Regions from separate parts of the Corynebacterium striatum genome, predicted to be linked through region 3. Evidence: predicted binding sites of a transcription regulator. Region 3 holds the regulator's gene; each other region holds the start of a gene.

Region 1 (4,315 bases), 210 kb from region 3:
TTCCTGCGGCGACGTTATCGCCCACTAGGCGCGTGACGCCTTCGGCGGTCCACAAGTGCAACGGGCCATAAGGGGTGGTGGTGTTGCGCCAGTCATGGGAAACCTCAAGCAGAAATGGTCCCGGGTTGACGGCTGCGCCCTCGGTATAGGGATCGAAACCATCGCGCACCATGGCGCCTTGCATGAGATAGGAGTAGACGTCGCGGGAGGCAAGAGGTGCAGCAAAGAGCAGTGGAGCGATCCATGCGGCGAGCATGCGACGGATCTCGCGCAGGCCTCCGTCAGGAGTAGGATTCTTCAGCTGCGGCGCGACCACCTGGCGGCCGGCCAGGATCCATGCAGCGACGAGGCCAAAGAGGCCGAACCAGTAGAGAACCATGCCCACGTTGCGGCCGTGCCCGTAGGCCAAGAACCCGATGTTGAGGGCCTCCAGAAAACCGCCTCGGTTGCGCGTAGCGCCGCCGGAGAAGGAGACAATCATCAAGATGATGGAGGCAACGATGCCCACCGGTAGTGCATTGGGCAGCTGCAGGCTATACACCTTGTGCTTTGGGCCTGCGGTCTGAGGAGCAGGGGAGGCAGGAGATGTAACTGACATGCTGCCTACATTCGACGAGCCGTGGCCTTGATGGCCAGTGCCTCGAGGGTCTGAGTGACGTCGGCATCAACCTGCGCCTCGCGGAGGTGGCGCAGCCCTGACTCGGTGAGAGCGGTGATTTGCTCTTCAAGCAGCGCTGGGGCGCCGGAGTCCTCGATGATTTGCGCCATACGGGCAATGTCAGCGGGATCCTCGGTGTTGCCGATGAGACTACGCAGCGTCTTGGCAGCGGCTGGGTCCTTCGCGTCGGCGTGCTGGAGCGCCAAGGAAAGGAGGACGGTGCGCTTGCCTTCGCGCAGATCGTCGCCAGCAGGCTTTCCAGTGATCGCGGGGTCGCCGAAGACGCCGAGCTGGTCATCGCGCAGCTGGAAGGCGATTCCGATGTCGCGGCCGTAGCCACGGAAAGCGTCGATAAGCGCAGGCTCGGCGCCTGCGACTGCGGCACCAAGGTGAAGCGGTCGCTCGATGGTGTACGCGGCCGTCTTGTAACGGTTGACCGAGTTGGCTAGCGCTAGGTCTTCGGAACCCGCGGCCTCCAGCGAAATGTCTAGAATCTGGCCGCCGATGACCTCGGTGCGCATACCTGACCATGGGCCGCGAGCGCGATGCAGCGCGGCGCCGCTGAGGCCGGAGCCCTGCAGCATGTCTTCGGCCCATGCGAGTGCAAGATCGCCAACCAGGATGGCTACTGATTGACCGAAGAAGTCGGCATCGCCGTGGTAGCCCTTGGCCCTGTGTTGTGCTGCGACGGCGCGATGCACAGTGGGATTTCCGCGCCGGGTATCAGAGGAATCGATGATGTCATCGTGGATAAGCGCGCACGCCTGGATGAACTCCAGCGATGAGGCGGCGGTGGCCATAGCCTGGGCATCCTCGCCGCTCTCTAGGCCGTGCGCGCCGAGGAAGCCAGCCCACGCGTAGGTGGGGCGAATGCGCTTGCCGCCATCGAGAACGAAGGACTCTAGGAAGTTCGTTGCGTTGACAACGGGTTCACCAATTTCTGCAACCTCGGGGCGACGCTGTGCGAGGAACTCGCTGAGCTTTTCGCGGGCGAGGTCGGGGAACTGCTCGATGGTGGGAATGCTGTTGTCTTTCACCCCTCACACGTTACCTGTTAGGGCAGACGTTTCTAATTAGGTGGCAGACAGGGGCAACCGTGCCGCGAGAATCGCAAAGGCGCGTTCGTCTGCGGGGTATTCGAGGTTGCGTAGGACATCGAAGAATCCCACTTTGCGGTAAAGGCCAAAAGCGGCGTTTGCCTCGTTGGGGACCTCGGGCGTGGATAACAAGAGATAGGAGGCTGGCGCGTTCCACGCGAGTTCCTCGATGAGGCAGAGGCCTAAGCCATGGCCCTGCAAGTTAGGGGTGACATGAATCTCGGCGAGCTCGAAATAGTTGTGCAAGATGTCCAGTTGCTCGGGCGTGGGGCCGCCGGCCTCGGTGAAACCGCGGCGCAGCTGGCGGTCCCACCAGGTGTCCGGCGTACCGACAAAACCGTAGGCCAAGCCCGCGATGCCGAATTCATTTTCGGCGATAACCGCAGTGAATCCGGGACGCATGACATCAGCCTTCCACGCGTTAATCCGGTTAGCCCGAATGGTGGGGTTATATCCCATGGCTTCGATGTAGATGTCCACCAACTGTGGGGCCAGCATGGCGAATTCTTGGGGGCTCAGGCGCCGAATTTGAAAACTCACACTTCTAATAACAGCAGACTTAGGGGTTGTTCGACAACGTAATTGCGCAGCTTTTCTGTTTTTAAAAATGAACATCGTGTGTAGATTTTCGAAAGTTAAAAACGCTCTGAAGTGGAAAAACTATTGCACTATTCGAACAAGTGATCTAAAATGAAGGTAGATGTCCGGAAGGCTCTTTAGATTGTTAGTCAATACCAGCGAAGGAGGAGCATCATGGCACAGGTAATTTCAGCTACGGCCCAGTTCAGGGGGTCGCGCGCGGCAGTGGGCGCATTCAAGCGTGACCGTTTTATGGAGCAAGCAAGCGACTTGCTAGCGCAAGCTCGTGCCATGGCTGCTGCGGGCCGTTGGGATCAGGCGCTGGAGTTTGCTTATCAGGCGGGCCTCCGTACGGCCGGTGCTCGTATTGCGGACTCTGCGGTGGCAAAGCGGCGTCGCCTTCCGTCGAGTGCTTGGGCGCAGCTCGCACTCGTTGGGGGAGAGGAAAAGGAATGGGCTGAGCGCTTTGGTGCTTACTCTCGCCTTCGCTCCCGGGTGGCCTCTGGCTTGGAGGACGCTCCTTCGGACGAGGTTGTCCTTGAAGTGATGGCCTTGGCGGCGGAATTCCTTTCCTATGTGGAAGAGGAAATGGGCTTCGGCTCCCTTGCTGCGTAAAGCGGGAACTGGGACATGTTCGGCGTGTTGTACCCCAGTTATGTGGGGGTAGACTGTATTTGCGGGAACTAACTGATTACTCTGGGCGTTAGATAATTAGTAGTTCACAAAATATGGTGTATCCCAAAGCGTGTGCGGCCAGCATTTGTGCACTGCGTTGTGGAACTTAGCCCTAGACCCATTGAAATCAGTTGGAGGAACAGTGTCGCTTTCCGAGCACGAGCAGCAAGCTCTCCGTGAAATTGAACGGTCCTTATTGCGGGATGATCCTAAGTTTGGTTCCTCTGTTGCTGAGGATTCCGGCTTCGGTGGCAACGGTGGTGCGATTACCCTTCGAGGCATTGCGCTCATCGTCGTGGGTCTCTTGCTCTTGGTGGGCGGCGTAGCCCTCGCGCAGCAGAACCTCTGGTTCGTCAGCATTTCTATCGTCGGATTCCTTGTTATGTTTGCCTCTGGCGTGTGGATGCTGCGTGGGCGCAAGGAGAAGGTGCCGTCTTACTCGGATGCTCGCGCTAAGCAGAAGTCGGCCGGTGGTCAGGGCGGAGTAGGCGGCCGTCTGGAGGAGAACTTCCGCCGTCGTTTCGAAGAGCGATAAGCGCCAGCGCTGAAACAAGCCGAATTTGTGGTTTGAGCCCGCATTCCTAACTTCCCAAGCGGAAGAGGGGATGCGGGCTTTTTGCGTTCAGCCCTTTGTGAGATTCACACTTCAAGGTTCCCACTTTCTAATCCCCACTTTGCCCCACATTCCCCACTTTCTCCCACATTCCCCACTTTGCACCACCGGGGAGACGTTTGGGCTGAAGCTGTGGCGGCGCTTTTTAGAAATGCAACCCTGGAATCCCAGACCTTGTGGTCGCTGTTGTCGGAGTTTGGAGTGTGAGCAAAACTGACCTTGACGTCTGGTTTTCCGGGTCTGCTGTTTTGGGAAATGGGTAAATGGCATCGGATGGTGCGCGGTGTGCGGGTGGAGAATTCACAATATAAGGGGCTATTGCGGCCTATGGTGCGCAATATGTAGGTGTTTCTGGTGGGGCCAAAGGGGTCATTGTGGGGTGGTGTCAAGGGGGTAGCGGGGATTTCTTCCCACCGTTAAAACGGTCGTCTACCTCGATCGATCGAGTTGGAATTCTTTGAACACGCGGCTTGGGGTGACAGAAGTGGGGGAAAGTGGGGTAGAGTGGGGCGCAGTGTGAAAGTGAGCGTCAGAATTTCGAGTAACTCCCGAGGGTTTGGCGCAAGGTTTCATGCCAGAGGAATCCGGAGTTTCGAGTGACAGGAAGGTGGGCCCGGGATGTTTCTGGGTACCTACACTCCCAAACTCGATGACAAAGGGCGGCTTACGCTTCCCGCTAAGTTCCGCGAAGAT
Region 2 (4,315 bases), 100 kb from region 3:
TGCCAGCCCTTGCACTAGAAGAGCGCCTCCCCTAGCGTTCCCTCCGGCGGTTCCAAACCGATGTGCCGCCACGCCGCGGCAGTTGCCACACGACCGCGGCCTGTGCGGGCAATCATGCCAGCACGAACGAGGTAAGGCTCGCACACTTCCTCCACGGTGGAGGGCTCCTCCCCCACTGCCACAGCGAGGGCATTTACACCGACTGGGCCACCACCGTGGCCCTTGATCAAGGCTTCCAGGACGGCCCGGTCGAGGCGATCTAGCCCCATTTCATCGACGTCGAAGACAGCAAGGGCGCCTTGGGCGGCCGCTAGATCAATGTGTCCATCACCGTTTACCTCAGCGAAGTCACGGACTCGTCGCAGCAAGCGGTTGGCAATACGCGGGGTTCCTCGTGAACGAGAACCAATCTCAACCGCCGCGTCTTGGTCAATCTCCACATCAAGAATGGTGGCGGCACGGGTAATGACCTTGGTCAAATCTGCGGTGTCGTAGTACTCCATCTGGGCCGTAAAACCGAAGCGGTCGCGCAACGGTCCCGTGAGCATGCCGGCGCGAGTAGTGGCACCAACGAGAGTAAATGGCGGAATCTCCAAAGGAATCGAAGTGGCACCCGGACCTTTACCCACGATGACGTCAATACGGAAGTCCTCCATCGCCATATAGAGCATCTCCTCCGCAGGGCGGGCGATGCGGTGGATCTCGTCGATGAAGAGGACGTCGCCTTCCATCAGGTTCGACAGCATCGCTGCGAGGTCGCCTGCGCGTTCCAACGCTGGACCCGATGTCATACGCAGTGATGTGCCAAGTTCTTGGGCAATGATCATCGCCATGGTGGTCTTACCCAGGCCGGGTGGGCCCGAAAGCAGCACGTGGTCTGGAGTGACGCCGCGATTCTTAGCACCATTGAGCACCAAGGACAGCTGCTCGCGCACCTTAGGTTGGCCGATGAACTCGTCGATGGACTTAGGGCGCAAGGAGCGCTCGATGTCGTGTTCACCTTGCTGCTTTGTGGCATCGACGTCAGCATTGCGCGCCGCGGACATGCTGGAGGTAGTGCTTTGCCCAGCTACCAGGCCGTCCGGTAACTGAAACTCAGTGCGTTCTACGTCTGACATGTCTTTATACCCTTTGTTTAGATTGTTGCGCGCTGACTCTGACAGCGGAGACTATTTCTTACGTCCCAATTGTGCCAGTGCACCACGAAGGACAACCGCCGTTTCTGCGGCTGGCTCCTCCGCCACGATGCCCTCCACGACTGGACGGGCGGCTTTGTCGGTGAAACCGAGTCCAACGAGTGCCTCCACCACTTGGTCGACCACCGGCCCATGGGCCACCGCCGCGGACGCTTCCTGCCCTGGCTGGGCCTGAGGCGCAAAGGCGCTGACCTTATCCCTCAGCTCGAGTGCGAGGCGCTCTGCCATGCGCTTGCCAACGCCCGGAATAGTTTGCAGTGTCTTCGCATCGCCGGAGGAAATGGCCTGAGCTAGCTGGCTTGCCCCCATAACAGATAGCGCCGCCAGCGCCAGCTTGGGTCCGAGCCCAGAGACGGTCTGGAGGACGTGGAACATCTCGCGGTCCTCATCGTTGCTAAAGCCGTAAAGGGTCATGGAATCTTCCTTGACCACCATCGAGGTCAGCACAGTTGCTTCATCGCCCCGGTGCAAAGTGCCGAGGGTCACTGGCGTAGCAAGAAACTTGTAACCAACGCCGGCGCATTCGATGACGGCATGATCAAGGCTGATGGACAACACTGTTCCGCGTAGTGATGCAATCACAGCGTCAGCTCCTTTTCTTTATTCTTTCTGCTAGTTCCTAGCTCTGTAGTTTTTCTATCGAGATTTTGCATGTGGCATAACGCTCCGTATGACAGCGCGGCTATGCGCTACTGGCTGGTCGCGGCTTCTTTGCCCGGCCTTTCACGCCACTCGTCTTCGGCCATGTGCCTGTGTTCTGCCCTATTCGAGCCAAGGCTGGGGCACGCCAGCAGTGACAAACTGCTAGGGCCAAGGCATCTGCGGCATCCGCCGGCTTGGGTGGTTCGCCCAAACCAAGGATGCGCGTAATCATCGCGGTCATTTGCTTCTTGTCTGCCCGGCCGTTGCCAGAGATAGCCTTCTTCACCTCTGACGGGGTGTACATATGCACCGGAATGTCGCGCTCAGCGGCAGCTAGGACCACCACGCCAACGACGTGCGCGGTTTGCATCACCGTGGATACTTCACCACGTTCGAAGACTCGCTCGATAGCAACCACATCCGGCTTGTAGTCCTCCATCCACTCTTTGACAGCTATGGAAAGACGCAAAAGACGCTCAGTAAGCTCCTTATCGCTGGGGGTACGGGCAACACCGACCGCCACAGGTATCACCGAGCGACCACGCCCTGCTTGCACCACAGAAAGACCACACCGGGTAAGACCAGGGTCTATCCCCATAACGCGCAGGCCTTCCAGATTCACAGCCAACCCCCTCCTAGTCTGGACAATCTCTTTGCGCCTAGACGGGCGCAACAGCGAAAAGAACTAAAGTGAATTCACAGTCCAGTCAATCATACACACACATGTTCTAAGAATGTGCAGGGGCAGGGAGCCTGCGATAGTAAAACGCAAACACGCCCGAGCAGTGCAATCATGCGCGGGCGCGTTTTAAACCTTGTTTAGACCTTGTCTAGTGAGAATCTGCGCGTGTAGATCCCACAGCAAGCAGTTTAGTCCTGCTCGAGTTCTGCCAAGACAGCCTCAGAAAGGTTCATGTTGGTGTAGACGTTCTGCACGTCATCAGAATCTTCGAGGGCGTCGATCAGGCGGAAGATCTTGCGGGCATCGTTTGCCTCGAGCGGAACCTCGACGGAAGCACGGAAGTCGGTGTCATTATCGTCGACCTCGATACCAGCCTCGGTGAGGGCTTCCTTCACTGCCGGAATATCACCAGGTGCGCAAACTACCTCGAACTTCTCGCCGAGGTCATTGACCTCTTCAGCGCCTGCTTCCAGAACTGCCATCAGGACGTCATCCTCGGTCAGCTCGCCCTTGTTGACCAAGACAAGGCCGGTGCGGGAGAACATGTAGGCCACGGAGCCAGACTCGCCCAGGTTGCCGCCGTTCTTGGACATTGCGGTGCGAACATCGGTGGCTGCACGGTTGCGGTTATCGGTAAGGCACTCGATGAGCATTGCCACACCGTTCGGGCCATAGCCCTCGTACATGATGGTCTCCCAGTCAGCACCGCCGGCCTCTTCGCCGGAGCCGCGCTTGCGGGCGCGCTCGATGTTATCGTTCGGCACGGAGGCCTTCTTGGCCTTCTTGATCATGTCATCGAGAGTCGGGTTAGCAGCCGGATCGCCACCACCGGTGCGGGCCGCGACCTCGATGTTCTTAATCAGCTTGGCAAATTCCTTGCCGCGCTTGGCATCGTTAGCAGCCTTCTTGTGCTTGGTAGTAGCCCATTTGGAGTGTCCGGACATTTCATCCCTTTCATTGTGGCTCTATGAAACTGCCTGCAATTATACGGACGGCGTAGAGCAGTTAAAAACAGCCCCCACCGTTTTCCGGCGTTTGAGTAAGTGTTTTTCTAGACGTTTTGCCAATTGCCGTTGTGCGAGCCTATCTGCATGCCCTCGCGCACGGTTCGGGTAAGCCCTTCCTGGACCACCACGGCAACCAAGTCCCCGCCCTGGTTAAAGATCTTTCCGGTGGCCAGACCGGTCGCATTCTGCGCGGATGGTGATTCCTGCACATACAGCAACCACTCATTAACGCGCACTGGACGCAGGAACCAGATCGAGTGATCCAGGCTGGCAAGCTGTACTTGCTCGCCTTGGTGTGGCAGCAGCGAAGCACGGATTAAGGTCATGTCCGACATATAGGCAAGTGCCGCACGGTGGGCATCCTGGCTGCTTTCTGACGCCGCAAATTCTGGCGCGGTGTTACGGAACCACACGTAGCGGAACCCAGCGCCTGTGGCTTCTGCAAGTTCAGGGTGACGGCTTTCCTGCGGGACCAAACGGATATCCCAGTCTTCCCACTCGCGCAGGATGATGCGGGTGGAATAAGGAGCACCACCGCCGGCGGCGGCAGCCTCCTCCGGGCCCATAACCTCCGGCATGGCGTCCTGGTGCTCAGGACCAAAGTCATCGGCGATGTGGAAACCCGCGTTGAGCATGAAAATCAGGCGATCGTCTTGGAAGAGGCGCACCTGACGGGTAGCAAAAGAGCGGCCGTCCCGCACGCGTTCTACCTCAGCACGCGCAGGCGCGGCGGCATCACCCGGGCCCACGAAGTAGCCATGCAAGGAATGCACGAGCTTTCCTTCAAC
Region 3 (4,315 bases):
TCTGAAGGAAATGTGTGATGGAAAACGTATCTCAATCAACCATCAAGGGCACCGGCGTTGTCGCTGGTGTCGCATACGCCGAGGCTGTGTGGGTTCGCCCGCGCCCAGAACTGCCCACTGCTGGTGAGCTTATCGATGAGGAGAAGCGCGACGGAGAGTACGACCGCTTCCTCGAAGCTGTCGACGTAGTTGCAAGTCGTCTGGAGCAGCGTGCAGCAGGGGCTGAGGGGCAGGCCGCTGAAGTGCTGGGAGCTACTGCAGGCATGGTTAAGGACCGTGGCTGGCACAAGGCAGTACGTAAGAGCATCCGCAGTGGCCGTCCAGCAGAGTATGCAACTGCCAGTGCGACCGAAAAGTTTGTCACCCTGTTTGAAGCCGCCGGTGGCGTGATGGCTGAGCGCACCACTGACTTGAAGGACGTCCGCGATCGCGTTATCGCACAGCTGCGTGGCGAGCAGGAGCCTGGTCTGCCGATGGTCAGCGGCGAAGCAGTCCTGTTGGCCGATGATTTGGCGCCGGCAGACACCGCAACGCTCGATACTGCACACATCAAGGCTCTCGTTACTGAGCTCGGTGGCCCAACTAGCCACACCGCGATCATCGCTCGTCAGCTGGACATTCCTTGCATCGTGGCGGTGGGCGCGGATCTGCGCAACATCGAGTCCGGCACCCTGCTCTTTGTTGATGGGTCCGTCGGCACCGTCAGCCTTGGCGCTAACCGTGCAGAATCCCTGAAGGCTGTGGAGGAGTACCGCGAAAAGGCTGCTCGCGTTGCTCAGTGGCGTGGCCCGGCCCAGACCAAGGATGGTCACCGTGTGCAGCTGCTGGCTAACGTTGCTGACGGCAACGCAGCTCGTATTGCGTCCGATTCTCAGGCAGAAGGTATTGGCCTCTACCGCACAGAGCTGTCCTTCCTTTCAGCTAGTGAAGAGCCAACCGTGGACGAGCAGGCACGTATCTATGCCAAGGTCTTCAACGCTTTTCCCGAGTCGAAGGTCGTTGTTCGCACCCTCGACGCTGGTTCCGATAAGCCAATTTCCTACGCAACTTTGTCTTCGGAAGAAAACCCAGCACTGGGTGTTCGCGGCCTGCGTATTGCGCGAGACAATGAGTCTTTGCTGACTCGCCAGCTGGATGCAATCGCACAGGCTGCAGCTGACCGTGGCGACGATGTCCCAACGTGGGTCATGGCTCCAATGGTGGCAACCGCAGTTGAGGCAAAGTGGTTTGCGGGTCTGTGCCGCGAACGCGGCCTGACTGCTGGCGCCATGATTGAGGTCCCTGCAGCTGCGCTTATGGCTGACACCATCATGCCGCACCTCGACTTCGTCTCCATCGGTACAAATGACCTCACCCAGTACACGATGGCGGCGGACCGTCTCTCCCCACAGTTGGCCTACCTGACAGATCCGTGGCAGCCGGCTGTTCTGCGACTCATCCAGCACACCTGCGTGGTTGGCAGCGACAACAACGTGCCGGTCGGCGTCTGTGGCGAGGCTGCAGCTGATCCGCTGCTTGCTTGCGTACTCACCGGCTTGGGCGTCAACTCGCTTTCCGCTGCATCGACTGCTGTTGCAGGCGTTGGCGCTCAGATTTCCGAGCTGACCCTCGAGCAGTGCCAGAAGCTGGCTGAAGCTGCAATTAACGCTGAAGGTCCGTCTGAGGCTCGCACCGCAGCCCTGGATCTGTTGGAAGAGTTCAAGGCTTAAGAGTCTGAGATACGAGGAAGCCCCCAACGGTTTTGGGGGCTTCGATTCGTTTTAGATTCTGCCCTGTCCTCCTGCTGACAAACTCAGCTGAGGATCAAACTCAGCTGAGAATGGAGTAATTAAGCAGGAAGCTACTTCTCGGCTGCGACGACGACTTCGATCTCTTGTTCACGCAGTGCTTCGACGAAGCTTTCAGGGGCAGCGGCGTCGGTGACCACAACATCAATGTCGGCGATGGATGCGAAGCTAACTAGGTAATCATTCCCGAGCTTGGAAGAGTCGCAGAGAACTACAACCTTGTGGGCGTTGGTCACGAAGGCGGTCTTGATGGCGGCCTCTTGGGAATCGGCTGTGGACAGTCCATGATCTAATGTAAGGGCGTTGGTGCCGATGAAGGCAACGTCCGCGCGCATGAGCGCCATGGTTCGCAGTGCGGTATCACCCACTACTGCCTGGGTGATAGCGCGCACGGTACCGCCAAGAAGCTGCACATCGGGGACGCCGTTGCTAGCCAAAGACAAAGCGATGGGCAAGCTATTGGACACAATAGAGAACTGACCCGCCGCATTCTGTTGCCCGATCAGATCGGCAAGAGCATTGGTGGTCGTACCCGCGTCAAGGAAGATGCTGCCACCGGCTTCAGGCAAGAATTGCATCGCGGCGCGCGCAATGGCGATTTTTGCGCCCGTGGCTGAACGCTGGCGCGTGTCCAAGGTGAACTCAGCGGTTTGGAAAGACTGGGACGCCACTGCGCCGCCATGCACACGATGAACCACGCCCTCTCTATCCAAGACGGCGAGATCTCGTCTGATGGTTTCGGCGGTGACATCGAACCGCTCGGAAAGCTCAGTTACATTAACGCGTCCCTCAACAGCAGTGAGGGATGCGATCTGGCGGCGACGCTCCTCTGCGTACATAGAGTCCTCCAACAATATGCCCGTAACGGGGTGGGGCATTGGGTATTCCGTTCCGCCCTCGGGGTTGGGGGCGGTACTTTCGCAGTAATAGAACTGACTTAACCCTAGTTTTCCAGAAAACCCTACGAATCGGAATAAACCAAAGGTGTACACATATAAGAAAAAGTGCAGGCAGTGAAATTTAAAGTCACTGCCTGCACTTTTGGAATGTGTGATTTTGGGCGCTAAAACCCGAGAAGTGGAATTCTGTCCCTTAAGGGGGTGGAATTAGAGGGTAATGCCCGCTAGAAAAGATGTTACATCGCCTGCTAAAGCTTGCGGAAGACGGAAACAACCTTGCCCATGATCTCCGCATCGTCACCCTTGATTGGGGAGTAGGCGTCATTGTGTGGCAGGAGCCAGATGCCCGAGGAATCGCGGTGGAATTCCTTGACAGTTGCCTCGTCGCCGTCCAGCAGCGCTGCTACGAATTCGCCCTCTTCAGCGACATTCTGGGAGCGGATAATGACCCAGTCTCCATTGAGGATACCGGCATCACGCATGGAGTCCCCGACAACCTGCAGCATATATAGCTCACCGGTTCCCACTACGTCGTTTGGCATCGGGAAATAAGTGTCAATATTTTCTTCAGCCGTGATGGGGGAGCCCGCAGCGATACGGCCAACAACTGGAATGTAAGCAACCTCAGAAGCCTCTTCAGGCGTCATCGATGAACCAGGTTCTGGTTTATCTGCCTTGGCTCCTGTCTTGCGGCCCGGCTTCTTGGTGTCTTCCTCATTATTGAGGTGTCGGACGTCTACGGCTCGTGGCTTGTTAGGGTCGCGACGCAGAAAGCCCTTCTCCTCGAGTTGCTTGAGCTGGTAGGCCACGGAGGAGGTGGATTGCAGTCCGGCGGCGTCGCCGATTTCACGGATGCTAGGCGGGTAGCCGCGCAGCATCACAGCGTCGTGGATGACGTCCAGGATGCGGCGCTGGCGCGCAGAGAGTGAATTGATGTCCGGCTTCCCAGAATTCTTGGCGGGTTTGCGTGGCATCGGGTCTCCTTGGGTGGGATAGATATGGCGTCGAATCTGCTTGGGTGGGTTGGTTAGCTACTATCTGTTCGAATTTTCGAAAAGCTTCTCTTCATTTCTATCACGTTGCGGGCAAATGTTCGAGAATTTTCGCTTCGATATGGACAAACTTTCGAAAAGCTGTTATAAATCGAACATAGCAACTAATTCGAACGAATTGGCGATGGGAATTTTCGAACGTGTCGTAGCGTTTGAATAGGCTGTAGCCACAAACTAATCGTCAAAGAAAAACGCTTAAGGAAACATCATGGCAATCGTACTCAACTCCAACAACAAGCAGGTTAACTACTTCAAGTCATCCCGTGCGTACCGCGCCAGCGTTGTGCCAGCGGCGTCTGTTTGGGATGCTGATGTATCTGCACGCTACGGCGCTATACGGAGTCCACATGTGCGTGATGTTCGAACACTCAGTGTGGATAATCGAACATACAGCGGTGTTCCTCAGTGTCGTCCACGCACCGATCATGCTGGTCAGCGCGAGGTGGCAAATTCGCGTGAAAACTCGAATCGCGGAAATTATCTTCTTGGTGCGGTGTTCGGCGTGGCAGTGTTCATCGGAACTGTGTTTGGTGGTCTCACGGCTGATGGGGGCGCTGCGCCGCAGGGAACTCAGCAG

The links. The regulator LexA, encoded in region 3, represses DNA repair genes until DNA is damaged. The targets are predictions, from matches to a motif close to CGAACANNTGTTCG.
Region 1: I6I72_RS11610 (SAV_6107 family HEPN domain-containing protein) is a predicted target of LexA. The motif match lies at 2,429-2,442, and genes of this name have one in related genera.
Region 2: ruvC (crossover junction endodeoxyribonuclease RuvC) is a predicted target of LexA. The motif match lies at 2,555-2,568, and genes of this name have one in related genera.

The regions. Positions count from the first base shown of each region.
Region 1 covers NZ_CP068158.1:2,483,970-2,488,284, forward strand. Annotated here, with positions in the region: gene I6I72_RS11595 (alpha-(1->6)-mannopyranosyltransferase A) at 1-598, opposite strand, end outside; gene I6I72_RS11600 (polyprenyl synthetase family protein) at 604-1,695, opposite strand; gene I6I72_RS11605 (N-acetyltransferase) at 1,732-2,295, opposite strand; gene I6I72_RS11610 (SAV_6107 family HEPN domain-containing protein) at 2,509-2,949, shown strand; gene I6I72_RS11615 (DUF3040 domain-containing protein) at 3,152-3,544, shown strand; gene mraZ (division/cell wall cluster transcriptional repressor MraZ) at 4,241-4,315, shown strand, end outside.
Region 2 covers NZ_CP068158.1:2,794,283-2,798,597, reverse strand. Annotated here, with positions in the region: gene ruvB (Holliday junction branch migration DNA helicase RuvB) at 15-1,118, opposite strand; gene ruvA (Holliday junction branch migration protein RuvA) at 1,170-1,778, opposite strand; gene ruvC (crossover junction endodeoxyribonuclease RuvC) at 1,879-2,460, opposite strand; gene I6I72_RS13050 (YebC/PmpR family DNA-binding transcriptional regulator) at 2,709-3,464, opposite strand; gene I6I72_RS13045 (acyl-CoA thioesterase) at 3,572-4,315, opposite strand, start outside.
Region 3 covers NZ_CP068158.1:2,691,982-2,696,296, forward strand. Annotated here, with positions in the region: gene ptsP (phosphoenolpyruvate--protein phosphotransferase) at 18-1,709, shown strand; gene I6I72_RS12580 (DeoR/GlpR family DNA-binding transcription regulator) at 1,841-2,626, opposite strand; gene lexA (transcriptional repressor LexA) at 2,935-3,660, opposite strand; gene I6I72_RS12590 (hypothetical protein) at 3,947-4,315, shown strand, end outside.